Regions from separate parts of the Paraburkholderia sp. BR10923 genome, predicted to be linked through region 2. Evidence: predicted binding sites of a transcription regulator. Region 2 holds the regulator's gene; the other holds the start of a gene.
The links. The regulator FNR, encoded in region 2, switches genes on or off when oxygen is low (the NO sensors DNR and NnrR bind a similar motif). The targets are predictions, from matches to a motif close to TTGATNNNNATCAA.
Positions count from the first base shown of each region.

Region 1: a site for FNR is predicted at 996-1,009, ahead of adhP (alcohol dehydrogenase AdhP). Genes of this name have one in related genera too.

Region 1 is NZ_JBFPKO010000020.1:35,686-44,138, forward strand. It holds gene adhP (alcohol dehydrogenase AdhP) at 1-935, opposite strand, end outside; gene AB3X94_RS29420 (TetR/AcrR family transcriptional regulator) at 1,038-1,712, opposite strand; gene AB3X94_RS29425 (4Fe-4S dicluster domain-containing protein) at 1,735-2,598, opposite strand; gene AB3X94_RS29430 (molybdopterin-dependent oxidoreductase) at 2,610-5,588, opposite strand; gene AB3X94_RS29435 (OmpW family protein) at 5,814-6,551, opposite strand; gene AB3X94_RS29440 (hypothetical protein) at 6,840-7,079, opposite strand; gene AB3X94_RS29445 (acyl-CoA synthetase) at 7,135-8,453, opposite strand, start outside.
Region 2 is NZ_JBFPKO010000023.1:95,502-103,954, forward strand. It holds gene AB3X94_RS32150 (FAD-binding oxidoreductase) at 1-1,284, shown strand, start outside; gene AB3X94_RS32155 (DUF3564 domain-containing protein) at 1,297-1,671, opposite strand; gene AB3X94_RS32160 (zinc-dependent alcohol dehydrogenase family protein) at 1,974-2,963, shown strand; gene AB3X94_RS32165 (hypothetical protein) at 2,958-3,236, opposite strand; gene AB3X94_RS32170 (universal stress protein) at 3,358-3,828, shown strand; gene AB3X94_RS32175 (PAS domain S-box protein) at 3,862-4,962, opposite strand; gene fnr (fumarate/nitrate reduction transcriptional regulator Fnr) at 5,085-5,867, opposite strand; gene AB3X94_RS32185 (response regulator) at 5,884-6,291, opposite strand; gene AB3X94_RS32190 (universal stress protein) at 6,540-7,001, shown strand; gene AB3X94_RS32195 (universal stress protein) at 7,045-7,548, opposite strand; gene AB3X94_RS32200 (universal stress protein) at 7,572-8,411, opposite strand.

The DNA of each region.
Region 1 (8,453 bases), on a different contig from region 2:
ATATGTGCGCGCACTTTTCCGTCGGCCGCGAAATCGAGCGATTCCTGCAGGTCGCGACGCGTGCCCACGATGGAACCGCGAACCGTGATGCCATTCAGTACCGTGGAAAAAATCGGCAGCGGAAAGTCGCCGGGCGGCAGGCCGTTCAGCGCGACGGTACCGCCGCGACGCACCATGCCGAGCGCTTGCGCAAACGCACCGCGCGAGACAGCGGTCACGAGAACGCCATGTGCGCCACCGATCTGTTTCTGGACCTCGCTGGCAGGATCGGACGTCGAGGCGTCGATGGTGATTTGCGCACCGAGTTTGCGCGCAAGTTCCAGCTTGTCGGGCGCGACATCCACGGCAACGACATGCAGGCCCATCGCGACGGCGTACTGGACCGCGACATGACCGAGGCCGCCGATGCCCGAGATGGCGATCCACTGACCGGGCCGGGTGTCCGTGACCCGAATGCCTTTGTATACGGTGACCCCGGCGCAGAGGATCGGCGCGATTTCGTCAAACGCGACCCCGTTCGGTAGATGACCTACGTAGTCCGGATCGGCGACCACATATTCGGCGTAGCTGCCGTTCACGGAATAGCCGGTATTCTGCTGCTCGTGGCAAAGCGTCTCCCAGCCCGTCTGACAGTATTCGCAGTGACCGCATGCGGTATAGAGCCACGGCACGCCAACGCGGTCGCCTTCCTTCACGTGCGTGACTCCCGCGCCAATCGCCGCGACATATCCGACACCCTCGTGACCAGGGATGAACGGCAGGCGAGGCTTGACCGGCCAGTCACCATCGGCGGCATGAAGATCGGTGTGGCAGACCCCGGACGCCTTCACGTTGACGAGAATCTGACCCGCAGCGGGCGCAGGAACCGCCACTTCTTCTATCCGCAGCGGCTCGCCGAAGGCATGGACTACCGCAGCTTTCATGAATTGAGCCATCAGTCGCTCCTCAGTGAGTTTGTGATTCTCACGAGTATCCTCGCCAGGCCCGCTAATGCTTTGCGATAGATCAATGTAAACGACCCGCCCTAACGTATTGATCTAAGAGCGTACGTGGAAGCGGACCGTTGCACCGGCATCATCCAGCGACTCAAGATTCTCCAGTACCGGACCTGACGAAGTGCAGGAAAACAAGGCCGCCAAAATGGCTCGAATCGAATCGTCCGTCATTCCTTCCGGATTGCACAGCCGGAAGAAACGCATGCCGTCGCAGAGGCTGAGGAGGGCCGCCGCGAGCGCTTCAGGTTGAGCAGGCCAGCCGCCGTCGCCTGGACGCGCGCCTGCGCACAGACACGCAGCCAGCTTCGCCAGCTTCTTTTGCCGCAGCCCGGTGACCCGCTCCCGAACCGTGCTATCGCGGGATGAAAGGAGGCCCGCTTCGACCCACAGCGGGAAGCAATCATTGTCGAATTCAGCGCAACTCAGACGCGCGAGTGCGCGACCCTTTTCCTGGTCCGGCGCGCCAGGCGATTTGATGATCGCCTGCCAGTCCGCACACGTCTTTTCTACATCGCGTTGCAACAATTCGAGTAGCAGTTCCAGCTGGCTGCTGAAGTTTGAATAGAAGGCGCCACGCGTGTAACCGGCCGCCTCGGCGATGTGTTCCACACTCGTCGCTGCCAGGCCCCGCTCGATGAACGAACGGCGCGCTGCGTCGAGCAGGCGCTCTCGCGTCTGCTCTTTTTTGCATGCGCGTGTCAGGCGTACCAGTCTCATGGATGGATACACAGCGCCGGCATCAGTCGACCTCAACCGCATTCGTCGACTGAACGAGGCCGATCTCGCCGACATACACGCTCTCGCCCAACACGCATTCGCGCGACGCATTGCCCAGCGCATGACGAATCTCGATCCGATAATGGCCGCTATCCTTGATGAGCCGCGAGAACCGGAAGTCGCCGAACGCGTCGGTGACGGTTTCGGCCACCTTCCGATTGCACCAGTACAACGCAACGGCCGCATCAGCGACACACTCGACGACCTGCCCCACCTGCGCGCTGACACTGCCGCCGATAAAGCAGGTTTCCCAACGATCGAGGCCGCTGTACCAGACGCGCGGACTGGTTTTTAGTCTCGGTTCCAGAACCTTGAGTCCTTCCCGTCTTGCCTTCTCTGCCATCGCGGCGTCATCGAGCCTGACGGTTTCGAAAACGCCCGTTGGGCAGGACTGTTCGCATCGCGGGTGCTGCCAACCCTGATCCAGCAGATGGGCGTCGAAGATCCATGTCTGCGGCAGTTGCAATGCTTCATTCCATACGATCGCCTTGTATGGACAGGCCTTGACGATGTCCTTTCTGCCCCGCGCCTTGTCCGGATCAATGATGACGATGCCATCGGCGCGCTTGCGAATGGCGTCGCCGCCTACACGCATGCATGGTGCGTCGTCGCAGTGGTTGCACATCACTGGCAGGTACGTCGTCTCGACCATGTGCGAATCGCCTTGTACGCGGCGCATGATGCGAATGCTGCTTTCGGTATCGGCCGAAGCCGGTGCCGAGTAACCGGGAAACTCGTTGCCAACGTGCTCGTCGCGAGCGGCGATCACGCAGTTCTGGCAGTTTTCGCAGCGCCCGACCTTGATAACCAGATTCCACTTGCTCATGGCGTTTCTCCTCACGCTGCACGACCGAGCAGGAACGCATCGGCGCCTTTCCATTTTTCGACCTGCACGAGGCATGAGTTCGGACTCATGCTGCTGGTGCCTGCCGTTTGCGAGCGGTCGGGCGTGAGCATGTTCATGCAGCCGCCGATCTCGACACGTTCGCCGTCCACTTCGATCAGTTGGAATTCCGCGCTCGCCTCGTATGACTTGACCACGCCTGGGGTCAATAGAGCAGATACATCAGCCGCACAGATTACGGCGCCGCGGTCGTTGTAGACCTTGACGAGGTCACGATGAGCAATGCCCCGCGCGGCCGCGTCTGCGAACCCGAGCCTCAGCAGCCAGAAGCGATGCCCGCCGATCAGCGCACGATGATCCTCGACGCTGTTGACTGACGAATTTTTGCCGTCGCAATGGGTATGAAAACTGTAGCGGCTGTGAGTTGCGATTAATTGCAGCGGATAGCGCCCGGCCCGCTCGCAGCGCAGACCTTCCCACGACGGGATATACCGGTTCAGTGCGGGCCGCTCGGGGTTGTCGGCGGTGTGCCGCTTCAGCAACTCGGGTATGAACTCGAGCTTGCCGCTCGGCGTCTGCAGGCCCATGCCGAATTTTTCGGCATACTGCGACGGCATGGGATGCGGTTCTTGCAGATCCTTGCGACGACCTTCCGCGAACCAGCGCATGTCCACGGGATGGCGCAATTCCGGCTTTTCGGGCGGTACGACGAAATAGCCCTTGCGGCAGAATTCGCGCCAAGAAACGTGATCCGGCAGATCCGACGATTCGAATACCCGCTTGACCCAATCGAGTTCGCCGCAGCCCTCGGTGAACACGCCGCCCAGGCCAAGACGGGTCAGAATCGCAGCGAAGATATCGTAGTCCGAGCGGGATTCGCCCAAAGGCTCGATGCATTTGTGCTGCATCGTCACCATGCGATGATTGACGGTGTTGAAGCCATGATGCGCATAGCCGCCCGAATTCGACCACTCGCCGATGTCCCATCGCTCGAGCGACGTGCAGGCCGGCAGAATGATGTCGGCGAACTGCGCCTCCCCTTCCATCCAGATCGACTGGTTCACCACGAACTCGATGCTGGAATGCTGATAAGCATCGGCCCAGCGTCCGGACTTCGTGACGGTACTGAAAGAAGAGCCACCATAGCGATAGATCATGTGGATCGGTGAATACCCCGGCATCGGGTAGCTGAACGGCGCGAACTGCGCTTCCTGAGACATACCGTCCCACAGGTATCCCGTCGCATGGCCGTTGATGATGGCATCGGGTAGCTGCTGCCGCGGGACCATCTGTTTGACGGGATTCATGGTCAGGATGTGCGGCATGCGCTGATAGTTGTTTACGGCATTGGCGGTCCACGCGAGGTCGCCGGACATCCCGCCGTCCGCGTAGCCCGGGAAATAGAAGTGGAGGTCGTGCGGAGCACCCAACTGCAGACACCCAAAATTGACGCCCGGTTTACCCCATCCCTGCATCGCCATCATCATGATCATGCAGCGAGCCCATTGCGCCCCGGTCGCGCCGCGCCCTGCGCCACCGAAACCCGCGCCTGTCATGCCGACAGAGAGATAGACCTTCTTTTTTCCCCACAGGCGAGCGAGCGCCCGTACATCCTTGGCGGGCACGCCGGTCTCGGACTGTTGCCATTCGGGCGTCTTCGGCACGCCGTCCGTATCGCCCAGCAGATAGGCGCGCCACTCGTCGAAGCCGGTCGTGCGGTTGGCAACGTAGTCCTCGTCGTATAAGCCCTCCACGGCCCAAACGTACATGATCGCGGTCGCGAGAGCCGCATCGGTTTGCGGTCGAATGGGAATCCAACGCCCGCCCAGCAACTGCGAGGTCGGATTGCAGTGTGGGTCGATGTGGACGAACTCGATGCCCAGTTCTTTGGCCCACAGGCGCCGCGGCGTACCCTCGAATCCCGCATACGCCCCGTTAGTGCTTTCCGGATCGGAAGACCAGAAGACGATCATTTCCGCCTCCTTCAGGCAGTCTTCAATGCCGCCATAGCCTGACGGCACACCGACGCGCATCGAGTTGCCGAAGTGATGCATCGCACCCCAGTACCAGCCTTCCCAGCTGTCCGGATTCGCGGCAACCCGAGTGAAGCCAATCAGATTGGCAAAGCGGGTGAGCGCGCTGAGGTAGTAGCCGACGTTCCCCCACTGATGATGCGACGACATGGGGAACGTAATCGAGCCGGGACCGTGAACACGCTTCTGCCGGTTGATTTCTTTCGCGACGATGTCCAGCGCCTCGTCCCAGCTGATCGGCACGTAGCCCGACTTGCCGCGGTTCTGCGGATTGCGCTCGCCCTCAGGGTCGAAATCAACGCGTTTCAACGGACGAAGAATCCGTTTGTCGGAATAGACAAGCGACTTGATCGCCAATGCGTGCGGCGCAACGAGGCCTCGCCGTGGTGGGCTGAAGCGGCGCCCGCGCGCCTCGATTTCCCAGCTGGCGGCGTCCTTGCCGTCCAGATCGATGGGCGTCACCCGAATGATGCGACCATCCTTCACGTACACGAACAATGGGCCACCGTTCGTGCAGGTCGTGTACCGGCGTGTGCCGTCCCGCATTGGCGTGCCCATCGGCAGTCCAATGGTTTGCATCATACTGAGCGTTTGCATGAACCACACCAGCAGTTCATCGTCGCCTTCCGTCACCACCTTGAAGTTCTTTGCCGCATGAATGATTTCAGCATGGTCCTGCCGTGGGGAAAGGAATTTCAGGGCCGTGCCGACGTCTTTGAACAGAATGCTCACGTCGGCTTGCCAACCTGTGCAAGCGCGCGATCGGATGCGACCGTTCCTGATTTCGACGACGCGGCCGAGGCTCCGGTCCATCAGCCCGATCTGGGCGACGATGTCCCGCTCCTTGAGGCGCTGACGATAGGCGGGAAAGCGGCGTGCCGTCAGGTCGAGTACTTTGGGCAGCGCGAACAGAATCGATTTGAGCACTTGTCGCTTCATGGTTTCACCCGAGATGAAACATTGAAGCAGGAGATGGCCAAAGCGCTTGCACAACCATTATTCCCACGCGCGCAACCGGAACCGTACGCCGCAGCGTTACGTCCATCGGGGCGTCATTAGCGTGTATCGAATGATCGCATTTCCTCGTTTTGTTGTGCATTTGAACCTCAAAACTGGTTGAACGTATTCCGCCTTGTCCGGCGTCTGAAATGCTGTCCTTGCGGGCTAGAAGGTATAAGCGACATTCAGGAAAACATTTACCGGATTGAGACGGATCGTCGATTTCGAAACGATTTGCGTCCCATTAGCCGTTGTGCCGTCCAGCGTAAGGTGAGTCTTTACGGGAACGTAACCGACGCTGGCTCCTACTGACCAGTGGTTCGTCATCGCGTAATAAGCCCCGATCTCGAATACCGGATTCCAGGACGAACTGAGGGATGCGTGCGCCGAGCCACCCGGTCCCAGACTGTCAGTGACAAATTGGCTGTTAGTCGTACGCACCTGGGTGAACCACGTATAGTTCACGCCCAGCCCGATGAAAGGACGGAACTTTGACTGGGCGGAAAGCAGGTGATATCGAAAGACAAGCGCGGGCGGAATCGGCCGCGTCGAGCCCAGAGTGCCATACTTCGCGAGCGCGCCATCCCCGACCAGATCCACCGTCAGTGGGAGCCCGATGAGCGTCGCAACGCCGATGTGGTCGGTGACGTAGTACTCGGTCGTGATCCCAATTGTGTCCGTGGACGTCGCGTGCGCCCCAGTACCGGGCAGTTGCTGGTTCACTGTCATCCCACCCACGCTTTCCACGGTCAGCGGCGTTGCACTACTCTGTGGCGCGACGTGGAGCCATCCGGTCGCCACGGTAAAGCTCCCAGCCGTCTGGGCGTTCGCATTACCAGCAAGCGCGGCCGCACAGAGGCACACCGCAAAACCAGCGGATCGAACCGTTCTCCTGTCTTTCATCAAGTGTCTTCTCCTGTCTCATTGGCTGAATACTTTTTTTGTTGCGTACCGGTCAGGGCGCTGCATGGGGCGCCCGTGACCGCCTGGTGTCGGCATGGCTCTCGTTCGATTGCATCGAACGACATCAGGCCCGTTTCTTATGCAGTCGTACTAAATGAAATGACGCGATTTCGCGCGCCTCTTCTGATACCTTCCACCGCGCTTCTTCCTCGTGCCGCCAGAAACAGCGTCCGGTTACAGGTCTATGCCTGGCGTGAGACTCCGACGCGATCTCGATAACCGGTTATGTCAGTGAACGCGCATTGACGGGCGCGCAGCCTCCGGCGGGAACACCCGCCACGAACCATCAGAATGCCGAAAGAAGAACAGGCCAACCCTTTCCCCCGGCAGAACCAGTTCGATGTGTACGTAGACTCCTTGATTCGACTGCGCGCGACCCGATCGGGTAATCCGCAGCGGCGTTGCCGAAACGGGGCCGAGCCATTTTTCAACAAGCGATCGCAACGTCGCGTCCGATGCAATACCCATCTTCGTCTCCAACCAAAAGCCACTGCTCTTGCTCGACAACCAATGCCACTGTCGTTCAGGCGCGACCCGCGTTACCGCCCGGGCTCGCCGCGACGGACAGCGAAAAGCCGAATGGAAAGCGCGCCAGCGTCGCGCGCGCCAGTTCTTCGAGCTCGACGCTGTTGAGCTCGACATGAGCCGTCAGCCCGCGAGCGGTGTCTTCGACGATACTCACCGCTGCATCGTTGACGCCGGCCTCAACGAGTGCGGATCGCAATGCGTCCGCCATTTCTCGCCATTTCAGCGCCGGCTTGTAGATCTTGCCGACGCCTGTCAGCGGCATCGTATCGATGACACGGATTGCCTTAGGAAGCGCAGCCCGCTCGCTGATGCTGGCGCGCAGGAATGCGGCTAGTTCCGCTTCGGTTGTCGTGACGCCTGGTTTGAGCTGGACATAGGCAACCGGCAACTCGCCCGCATGCGCGTCGGGCCGGCCCACCGCGGCGGCGATCTGTACCGCCTGATGACGATGCAAGGCTTCTTCGATAGCCGCAGGGTCGATGTTGTGGCCGCCCCGGATGATTAACTCCTTTTTCCGGCCCGTTAGCCAGAAGTACCCGTCGGCATCGCGGCGCCCGAGATCGCCAGTATTAAGCCAACGTTCGCCGTCGCCGAGGTCCATCCAGATCCCACTGTTCTGCTCTGGCCTGGAATACCCGACGAACACATTCGGTCCGGAGATCACCAACTGGCCGACTTCCTCTGCCGCGCAATCGCGCATATACCGGCCGGCCTCATCGGCCACCACGACCTTCATAGCCTGACCGGGAAGGCAAAGGCCAATCGAGCCCGCCCTGCGTTCACCACGCGGCGGATTAACGCTGCTCACGCAGGCGCCTTCAGTGAGTCCGTAGCCTTCGAGGATTTTGATCCCCGTGCGATGCTCGAAATTGCGAAGCAACTCGACTGGCATCGGCGCGGCACCGCACAGCCCATACTCAAGCGAGCTGATATCGTGCTCGCCAATTGGAACCTCGAGCAGTGACCCATAGAGCGTTGGCACACCGCTGAAGAAATTGATGCGGTAATGTTCAACGATTTCCCAGAAACGCTTTACAACACCGTCGCCGCGATAACCTTGCGGTGTGCCGAGAACGACATGAGCGCCGCGTGAGAACGCTAGTAGCCCTGTCACCATCACGGCATTCACATGAAATAGCGGCAGTCCGCAAAATATCGTTTTGCCCGGACCGATGCTTTCGCCGAGAAACCGACCGGCGTTCCACGCATTGGCAACCTCATTACGGTGCCGGCGCATCGCGATCTTCGGCAGTCCCGTGGTGCCGCCCGTGCAGAAGCAGGATGAGATATCGTCGATCCGCGCCGGGGACGAGT
Region 2 (8,453 bases):
TCGACCGATCCGATCGCGCTGATCCGCCCGCGCACGACCGAAGAGGTCGCCACCGCGCTCAGGATCTGTCATCAATTCCGCCAGCCGGTCGTCACGCAAGGCGGTATGACCGGGCATGCGGGCGGCGCCTGCGTGCTCGGCGGCGAGGTTGCGCTGAGCGTCGAGCGGATGAACGGCGTCATCGACATCGATCCGGTCAGCGCGACCATCACCGTGTTCGCGGGCACGCCGCTGCAGGCGGTGCAGGAAGCGGCCGATCACGCCGGCTTCATGTTCGCGCTCGACCTTGGCGCGCGCGGCAGTTGCACGATTGGCGGCAACATCGCAACCAATGCGGGCGGCAACCGCGTGATCCGCTACGGGATGATGCGCGACCAGGTGCTCGACGTCGAAGCGGTGCTCGCCGACGGCAGCGTGATCGGCGGCGAGCGCAAGATGATCAAGAACAATACCGGCTACGACCTGCGCAACCTGTTGACCGGCAGCGAAGGCACGCTCGGGGTCATCACGCGCGCGGTGCTGCGGCTGCGCGCCAAACCGCGCGCAATCTCGACCGCATGGTGCGGCATGCCGGATTACGAGGCGGTGACCACGCTGCTCGGCCGCGCGCAGGAGCGGCTGCCGGCCGGCGTGTCCGCGTTCGAGGTCATGTGGCCCAGCTATTGCGACTTCGTGCGGGAACGCCTGCCCGAACTGCGCGTGCCGCTCGGCAGCGATCACGCTTACTACGTATTGCTCGAGACTTGCGGCGCGGACCCGGAGCGGCAGGCGGCGGCGTTCGAGGACTTTCTCGCCGACATGCTCGACGCCGGCGTGATCTCCGACGCCGCGATCGCGCAATCGGACGCCGACGCCGCGGCGTTCTGGGCGATTCGCGACGCGCCGGCCGAATATCCGCGCCTGATCCCCGGACGCATCTCGTTCGACATCAGCTTCGCGGTCGCGCAGGCGGGCGATGCGGCGCAGCGTTGCGACGAGCGGCTGCGCGCGCGCTGGCCGCAAGCGACGATCCTCGTCTACGGGCACCTCGGCGACGGCAATCTGCACGTGGTGGCGCAGGAACCGGGCTGGACCGACGAGGACATCGACGAGGTCAAGCGCGTCGTCTATGAACTCACGGGGGAAATGGGCGGCTCGGTATCGGCCGAGCATGGGATCGGCGAGGAAAAGCTGAGCGTGCTCGGCATGTCGCGCTCGCCGGCCGAACTCGCCGCGATGAAGGCGATCAAGCTTGCGCTCGATCCGCACAATATCCTGAACCCCGGCAAGGTGATCGCGATGTAGTGTGGCTCCGAGTCACGCGTTTTCATCGCTTGCGAATACGCTGTTTTCCGGTTCCGTCCGTTCCACGTCGATGCATTGCACGCGCCAGTGGCCGCACATCAGGCTGCGGCCGCGTTCCGCGCACCACTGCACGCGGCCGACCTCGCCTTCGAACGGCCCGTCGAGCTGATTCAGATCGAGCCCCTCGAGCACGCAGACCGGCACCGTGCTATGCGGCCCGCACACGAGCGTATCGCCGCAATCCACATGCAAAGCGCCCCATTCGGGCAACTCGAGCCCGAAATGACCTTCGCGCGACCATTGCCGGGTGTCCTTGTCGAGCCAGAGAATGGCGAAGGCCATCGGGTTGACACGATCGAACGTGTCGAGATGAACGGTCAAGCGCATGACAAGTCTCCGCAATATAAATGGCTGGTTCGTATTGGCTAAGTACCTATCGCACGAGCGTGTGCGCGCCCACGAGCAGATAAGCTCGGATTCCCGCAATCACGGCACGGGCCCCCTATCAGGAATAAGATCAGTGTACGGGCGGCGAAACGGCCCTTATTGACCTCGATCAAACGGTTTAGGGCGGCGACCGATCGCGCGACACAATGGCACGCCTATGCTGATCTGATGAGAGCGGCGCGCAGCTCACGATCTGCATGACGTCAGCGTGCCGCCACCGAAGCGTCTGAAGGAGAAACCCGATGCGAGCGATGGTGTTCGACGGCAGCTCGGCGACGCTGACCGAGCGGGAAGTGCCGGACCCGCGGCCCGGCGCCGGCGAGATTCTGATCGACGTTCATGCCTGCGGCGTATGCCGCACGGACCTGCATCTGGTCGATCGCGACCTCGAGCATCCAAAGCGGCCGGTGATTCCAGGCCACGAAATCGTCGGCGTGGTGGCCGAGTTGGGCGCGGGCGTCAGCGGTTTCAACGTGGGCGAACGGGTCGGCGTGCCGTGGGTCGGGCGCACCTGCGGTCACTGCCGCTACTGTCTGTCCGCCCGCGAAAATCTCTGTGAAGACGCCGGCTTCACCGGCTACACGATCGACGGCGGCTATGCCGAGCGCACGGTCGCCGATAACCGCTACTGCTTCCATCTGCCGCCGCACTACAGCGATATCGAGGCCGCGCCGCTGCTGTGCGCGGGTCTGATCGGCTATCGCACGTTGAGCATGGCGGGCGACGCCGAACGGATCGGCATCTACGGTTTCGGCGCGGCCGCGCATCTCGTCGCGCAGGTCGCGCGTCACCGGCAGCGCACCGTCTATGCGTTCACGCGTCCCGGCGATCACGCGGCCCAGCAACTCGCGCTGCGCCTCGGCGCGACATGGGCGGGCGGCAGCGACGAGGCGCCGCCCAGCGAACTCGACGCCGCACTGCTGTTCGCGCCGGTCGGCGCACTGGTGCCGCTGGCGCTGCAGGCGGTCGCGAAGGGCGGCGTGGTGGTGTGCGGCGGGATTCATATGAGCGACATTCCGTCGTTCCCGTACGCGTTTCTGTGGGGCGAGCGGCGCGTCGTATCGGTCGCCAATCTGACCCGCGACGATGGGCTTGCGTTCATGCGCAGCGCCGCGGAGACCCGGCTCGCGATCGAGACGACCACCTACCCGTTGCGCGACGCGAACCGCGCGCTCGACGATCTGCGCCACGGCAAGCTGACCGGCGCGGCCGTGCTCGCGGTCCGCTCATGATTTGTTCGCGAGCCATGGTCGCTTGATGCAGATCAAGCCGCCCGCTGCGCCGGCGTTCATTATGTAAGCGCGCACCGTTGGGCGCCCCGTCTCGGTCCGAGGCGCGACGCGACGATCCGAGGAAAGCCGATGAACACTGCTGCCGAGCGCAACACCTTCCACCGCGTGATGATCGCGTCCGCGGGCGGCACCGGACTCGCGCTCGCCACGCATGTCGCCCGGCAGTTCGTCGCCGCGGATGCGCGCTTTCGTCTCGTCGACCGCGACCAGCACGCGGCTCACCGCCGCGGCATACGCGCGGCACGCCGCATCCGGGCAGTGCGGGCGGGCCCTTTTATCTGTAGCAGGGGCGCGCCACGCACGTTGACAAATCCAACCTCAGTGGAGAATCGGCATGTACCAACATATCCTCGTCGCGCTGGACGGCAGTAGCTTCTCGAAACGCGCGCTGAAAGAAGCGGTGACTCTCGCCGCGTTGACGAAGGCCGTCGTGCATCCGGTTTATGTAGTCGACAAGACGCCGATCTTTTCCTATGCCGGCTATTACGACCCGCTCGCGCTAGTCGAAGCATTGCGCCAGGACGGCCACTCGGTGCTCGAGGAGGCCGAGCAGGCCTGCGCCGCCGCCGATGTGCGCTGCCGGCCCGCGATGGTCGAGTCGGAGAGCCTGTCCGACGATGTCGCCACGATCGTGCTGCGCCACGGCGAGCAGGTCCACGCCGATCTGCTCGTGCTGGGCACGCATGGGCGACGCGGCTTGCGGCGCCTCGTGATCGGCAGCGTGGCGGAGCGGGTGCTGCGTTTCTCGACCTGTCCGGTGTTGCTGATGCGCGAGCAGATGAGCGAGGAAGCGCCCGAGGAGTAATCCGCGGTAGCGGGGCGCGGCGGCGTGGGAGCACTACACGAGCGCGTCGGCTGGTATCTGGATCGAGATCCTGAAACCATGGCCCGGCGAGCTGATGAACGACACGTTGCCGCGCAACTGCCGCACTCGTTCGCGAATGCCAAGCAGCCCGAATGAAGTTGTTCCCTGCGCATGATCCAGCCCGACACCAACGCCGTCATCGTCGATATCGAGCGATACGATCGGGCCCGCGCAGGTCATGTCGATGCGTACGCGCCTCGCCTTGGCGTGCCGCGCGACGTTCGTCAACGCCTCCTGAACGATGCGAAACAGCGCCGTCGCCGCGAATTCGCCGCATACCGGCTCGGCGGGTTCGAGATGCACGCTGGAGCGCACGTTGTAGCGTTTCGTGAAGTCTTCGGCCAGCCAGTCGAGCGCGGCGGCCAGTCCGAGGTCGTCGAGCAGCGGGGGGCGCAGATCGGCGGCGATGCGCCGCAGCGAAGCGGCCATCCAGTCGATCTGCTGTTGCAGCTCACGCGTTTGCGCCGCAAGCGGCTCAGTGTCGGCTTGCTTGTTCAGCTTCGCTTCGAGCAGCGCGACGCTCATTTTTAGCGCCGTCAGCCGTTGGCCGAGATCGTCGTGCAGTTCGCGCGCAATCCGTTTCTGCTCGTTTTCACGGGCGATGTGCGCGTGCGTGGATACCTGGCTCGCGCGTTCGAGTTCCGCGAGACGCATGCGCTCGGTCAGATCGCGCGTGACCTTGGCGAAGCCGAGCAGCGCGCCCGACGCATCGTGCACGGCGGAAACGACCGCATTAGCCCAGAAACGCGAGCCGTCGCGACGCACACGCCATCCTTCGTCCTCGGCGCGGCCTACGGCTGCGGCGGTTTCCAGTTCGCGCGCGGGCTTGCCGGCCGCGATGTCTTCCGGGGTATAGAACTTCGAGAAATGCTGGCCGATGATTTCTTCGGGCGTGTAGCCCTTGATGCGCTGTGCGCCGGGATTCCAGCTGGTGACGCGGCCGGCGGGGTCCAGCATGAAGATAGCGTAGTCCTGCACCGCCTCGACCAACATGAAATAGCGATCCTCGACGGACACGTCCGACCCGGACGCAGCACTGGTGAAGCAGGAAGACTCGCCGCTCGATAGACCCATCGCTCCTCCAGGCGGCCACGCAAGGTCGCGTACCGCAACGCACTGAGTTATATCAGTTCAGGAGCGCCTGTTCCACCCAGCATGTCCCGCGAACGAACGTGGGGCGAGCGTCGCGCCGGTGCTCAAACCCGAGCCAGTCGTTCCGGATCTTCGATGCGGATCGTTTTGCCGTTCGCCTTGACGAGGTGCTCGCGCTGGAACTTCGAGAACATCCGGCTCACCGTTTCGAGCTTCATGCCCAGAAAGCAGCCGATTTCCTCGCGCGTCATGCGCAGATGAAACTCCGCCGCGGAAAAGCCGCGCGCCTTGAAGCGCTTCGACAGATTCAGCAAAAACGTCGCGACGCGCTGCTCGGCGGTCATCGTGCCGAGCAGCATCATCTGGCTCGATTCGCGCACGATCTCGCCGCTCATCATCTGATAGATGTGATGCTGCATCGGTTTGATCTCGCGACAGATCGCCTCGAGCTGCGCGAACGGAATGATGCACACGACGCTATCTTCGAGCGCAATCGCATCGCAATTCTGCTTGCCCTCGCCGATGCCGTCGAGGCCAAGCGAGTCGCCGGCAATCTGGAAGCCAGTCACGTGCTCGCGACCGTCGCGATGCATGACCACGGTTTTGAATGAGCCGGCGCGTATCGCGTAGATGCTTTGAAACTCGTCGCCCGCGCGATACAGCGCGTCGCCGCGTTTGATCGAGCGCGTCGCGCAGATCAACGCATCGAGCCGGCTCAGTTCGTCCGGTGTCAGCTCGGGCGGCATGCAGATCGCGCGCATCGCGCAGGTGGAGCAGCCCGTGACGGCATGGCGTGCCGCCGCGGTGCTGGGCGCGACGTGGATCGGTACGACGTGCGAGGTGCGAGGCGCGTCGTGGCGGGGTTCACGGACTGCGGCAACTTGCATGATCGGCTCCTCGCGGTCAGACCCGGTGCGCACGACGCGCATAGGCAATCGCTTCGATGGCGCGGCAGGCGAGCTCGAACTCCGAGGTCTTGTCGAAGAAGAAGTCGGCGCCCGCCGCTTCGCACGCGCGGCGAAACGCCGTCGCGTCATGATTGGTCAGCACGATGCTGACGATGGACGGCCGCACCCGCGCTAGCGCAGCGAGCAGCAGGAGGTCGGTCTTGCCCGAGAAGCACGGGTCCAGCACCGCGACATCGGCGCGACTCGCGACGATGTCGTCGAACGCGTGCTCGACGCCCGCCGACTCGCCGGCGATTTCGATGCCGGGAATCAGCGCGATCAGGCAAGCAAGCCGGCGCCGGACCTCGACCGCATCGTCGACGAGGAAGACTCTCGATAAGGTGGCTGATGGGGCGGTGTCCATACCAACCAGTATTGGCGACCTAATCTTGGAAACATATCGGCAGCGCTTTAAGCGGTGCTAGGAGTTCAGGTAGTGGTTGTAGGATTATTCCTAGTGGGTTGCTGGCGATGTCGTCCAGCAGCGGCGGCGCCGAGCGGCGGCCCGTTGACCTGCGTCAAGCCGCGTGGCGGGGCGCGCTTCACACTGTCGGTGCAAACGCGCGAGGGCACCACTTCGGGTCATGCCAGCGCTTTCAGAGGGAGTCCGACATGTATGCACGAATTCTGGTTGCACTCGACGACAGTCCCAGCGCGCAGCGCGCCTTCGCCGAGGCGCTGAAGCTCGCGAAGCTGACGGGCGCCACGCTCGAAGCCTGCTGCGTGGTGGGGCACGGCAAGTGGTCGGACAATGCCGACGTGGCTTTCGAGCCGGAACCGGCGGGCGCGGCGCAAGATTTCGCCAGCCGCGCGCTCGATGGCCCGCGCGAGCTGTTGCGCGAGGCGCAGGTGCCGGGCGGCGTGCGGGTGATCGACGCTTACGCCGAAAACGTGTCGGCGGTGCTCGCGCGCGTCGCCGACGAAATCCAGGCCGATCTGATCGTGATGGGCACGCATGGCCGCCGTGGCGTGCAGCGCTTTCTGCTCGGCAGCGTCGCGGAGTCGCTGGTGCGGTCGACCGACATACCGGTGCTGATCGTGCGGCATGACGAACAAGCCCACCCTCGGCCCTGAAGCGCCGCCCAGAGCCAGTTTCTAGCGGCTCAGGCGAGTTCGCTCAGGCGGGTCCGCTGTCGGCGCTGTCCGGGGCTGGCTGGACGCGCGTCGCGCCGCTCGCCTGCGCGGGAATCATCAGCACCGGGCAACAGGCGCGGCGCAGCACGCGCTCGGCGACGCTGCCGAGCATCAGCCGTTGAAACCCGCGGCGGCCGTGCGTGCCCATCACGATGGCATCGGCGTGCCATTCGCGCGCCGTCTCGACGATGCGATGCGCGACGTCTTCGCCGGTGGTCGCGGCTTCGACGGTGCGGGCCGTGCCCTTGACCCCGCGTGCGCTCATCCGGCTCTGCGCGTCGGCCGCGATCCGCTTGCCTTCCTCGATGAACGCGTCCTCGATCGTGGAAGGGTCGAAGCCGGGCGCGTCGTAAGCGATGATGGGTACGTCGATCACGTACAGCGGCATCAGCTCGGCGCCAGATTCGGCGGCGAGGGTCAGCGCGGCGTCGAACGCGCGCGAGGCCGTGGCGCTGCCGTCGAGCGCGACGAGTAGGCGGTGAAACATGGCGGGCTCCTTAAGCGCGCACTTCAGTGCGACAACAGCACCGGCACGCTCATCGATTCGAGCATCGTGCGCGTCGCGCCGCCCAGCACGACTTCGTGCAGACGCGAATGCGCGTAGGCGCCCATCACGATCAGGTCGCAGCCGAGGTCGGCCGCCTGCGACAGCAGCGCGTCGCCGACCGGCGCGCGGTCCGCGACGCTCAGCTCGCGCACGTCGATCCTCACGCCGTGACGCGCGACGGTGAGTGCGATGTCGTCGCCGGCAGCCGTGCCCTGCGGCGGACGATCGGCCGACGAATGAACCGTCAGCAGCGTCACTTTGGCCGCGTGCGCGAGGAACGGCAGCGCGTCGTGGATCGCGCGGGTCGCTTCGCGGCTGCCGTCCCACGCGATCAGCGCGTGGCGGCCGGGCGCCGCGAAGGTGCCGCTCGACGGCACCAGCAACACCGGCCGCCCGGCCGACAGCACGATGTGCTCGACGAACTGTTCGGCGACGAACGCGTCCGGGTCGGTCGGGTCGGGCTGGCCGAGCACGATCAGATCGGCGACCCGCGCATAGGGCGGCACGACGTCGTTCGCATAGCCGTTCGCGGCGATCCACTGGCCGTCGACGTTCGCGCGCGCGAGTTCCGCGCGAAACAGCCGCTCCAGCGCGCTGGCACGCTCGTGGCGCAGGCGCTCGTGCTCCGCATAGTAGTCGGCGGTGCCGGCCATCACGAAGAACGCGTGCCGCGGCGGCACGTACGTCGAAAACAGGCCGGTCAGCGTCGCATGAAAGCGGTGTGCGAGCTGCAATGCGATCTCGAGACGCGGATGTGCACGAACGCTCGTATCGAGGTGAACGAGAATGCTTTTGTAGCTCATCGCCAAAGCTCCGTGACAGAACGTGGGAAACGGGCGCAAGCG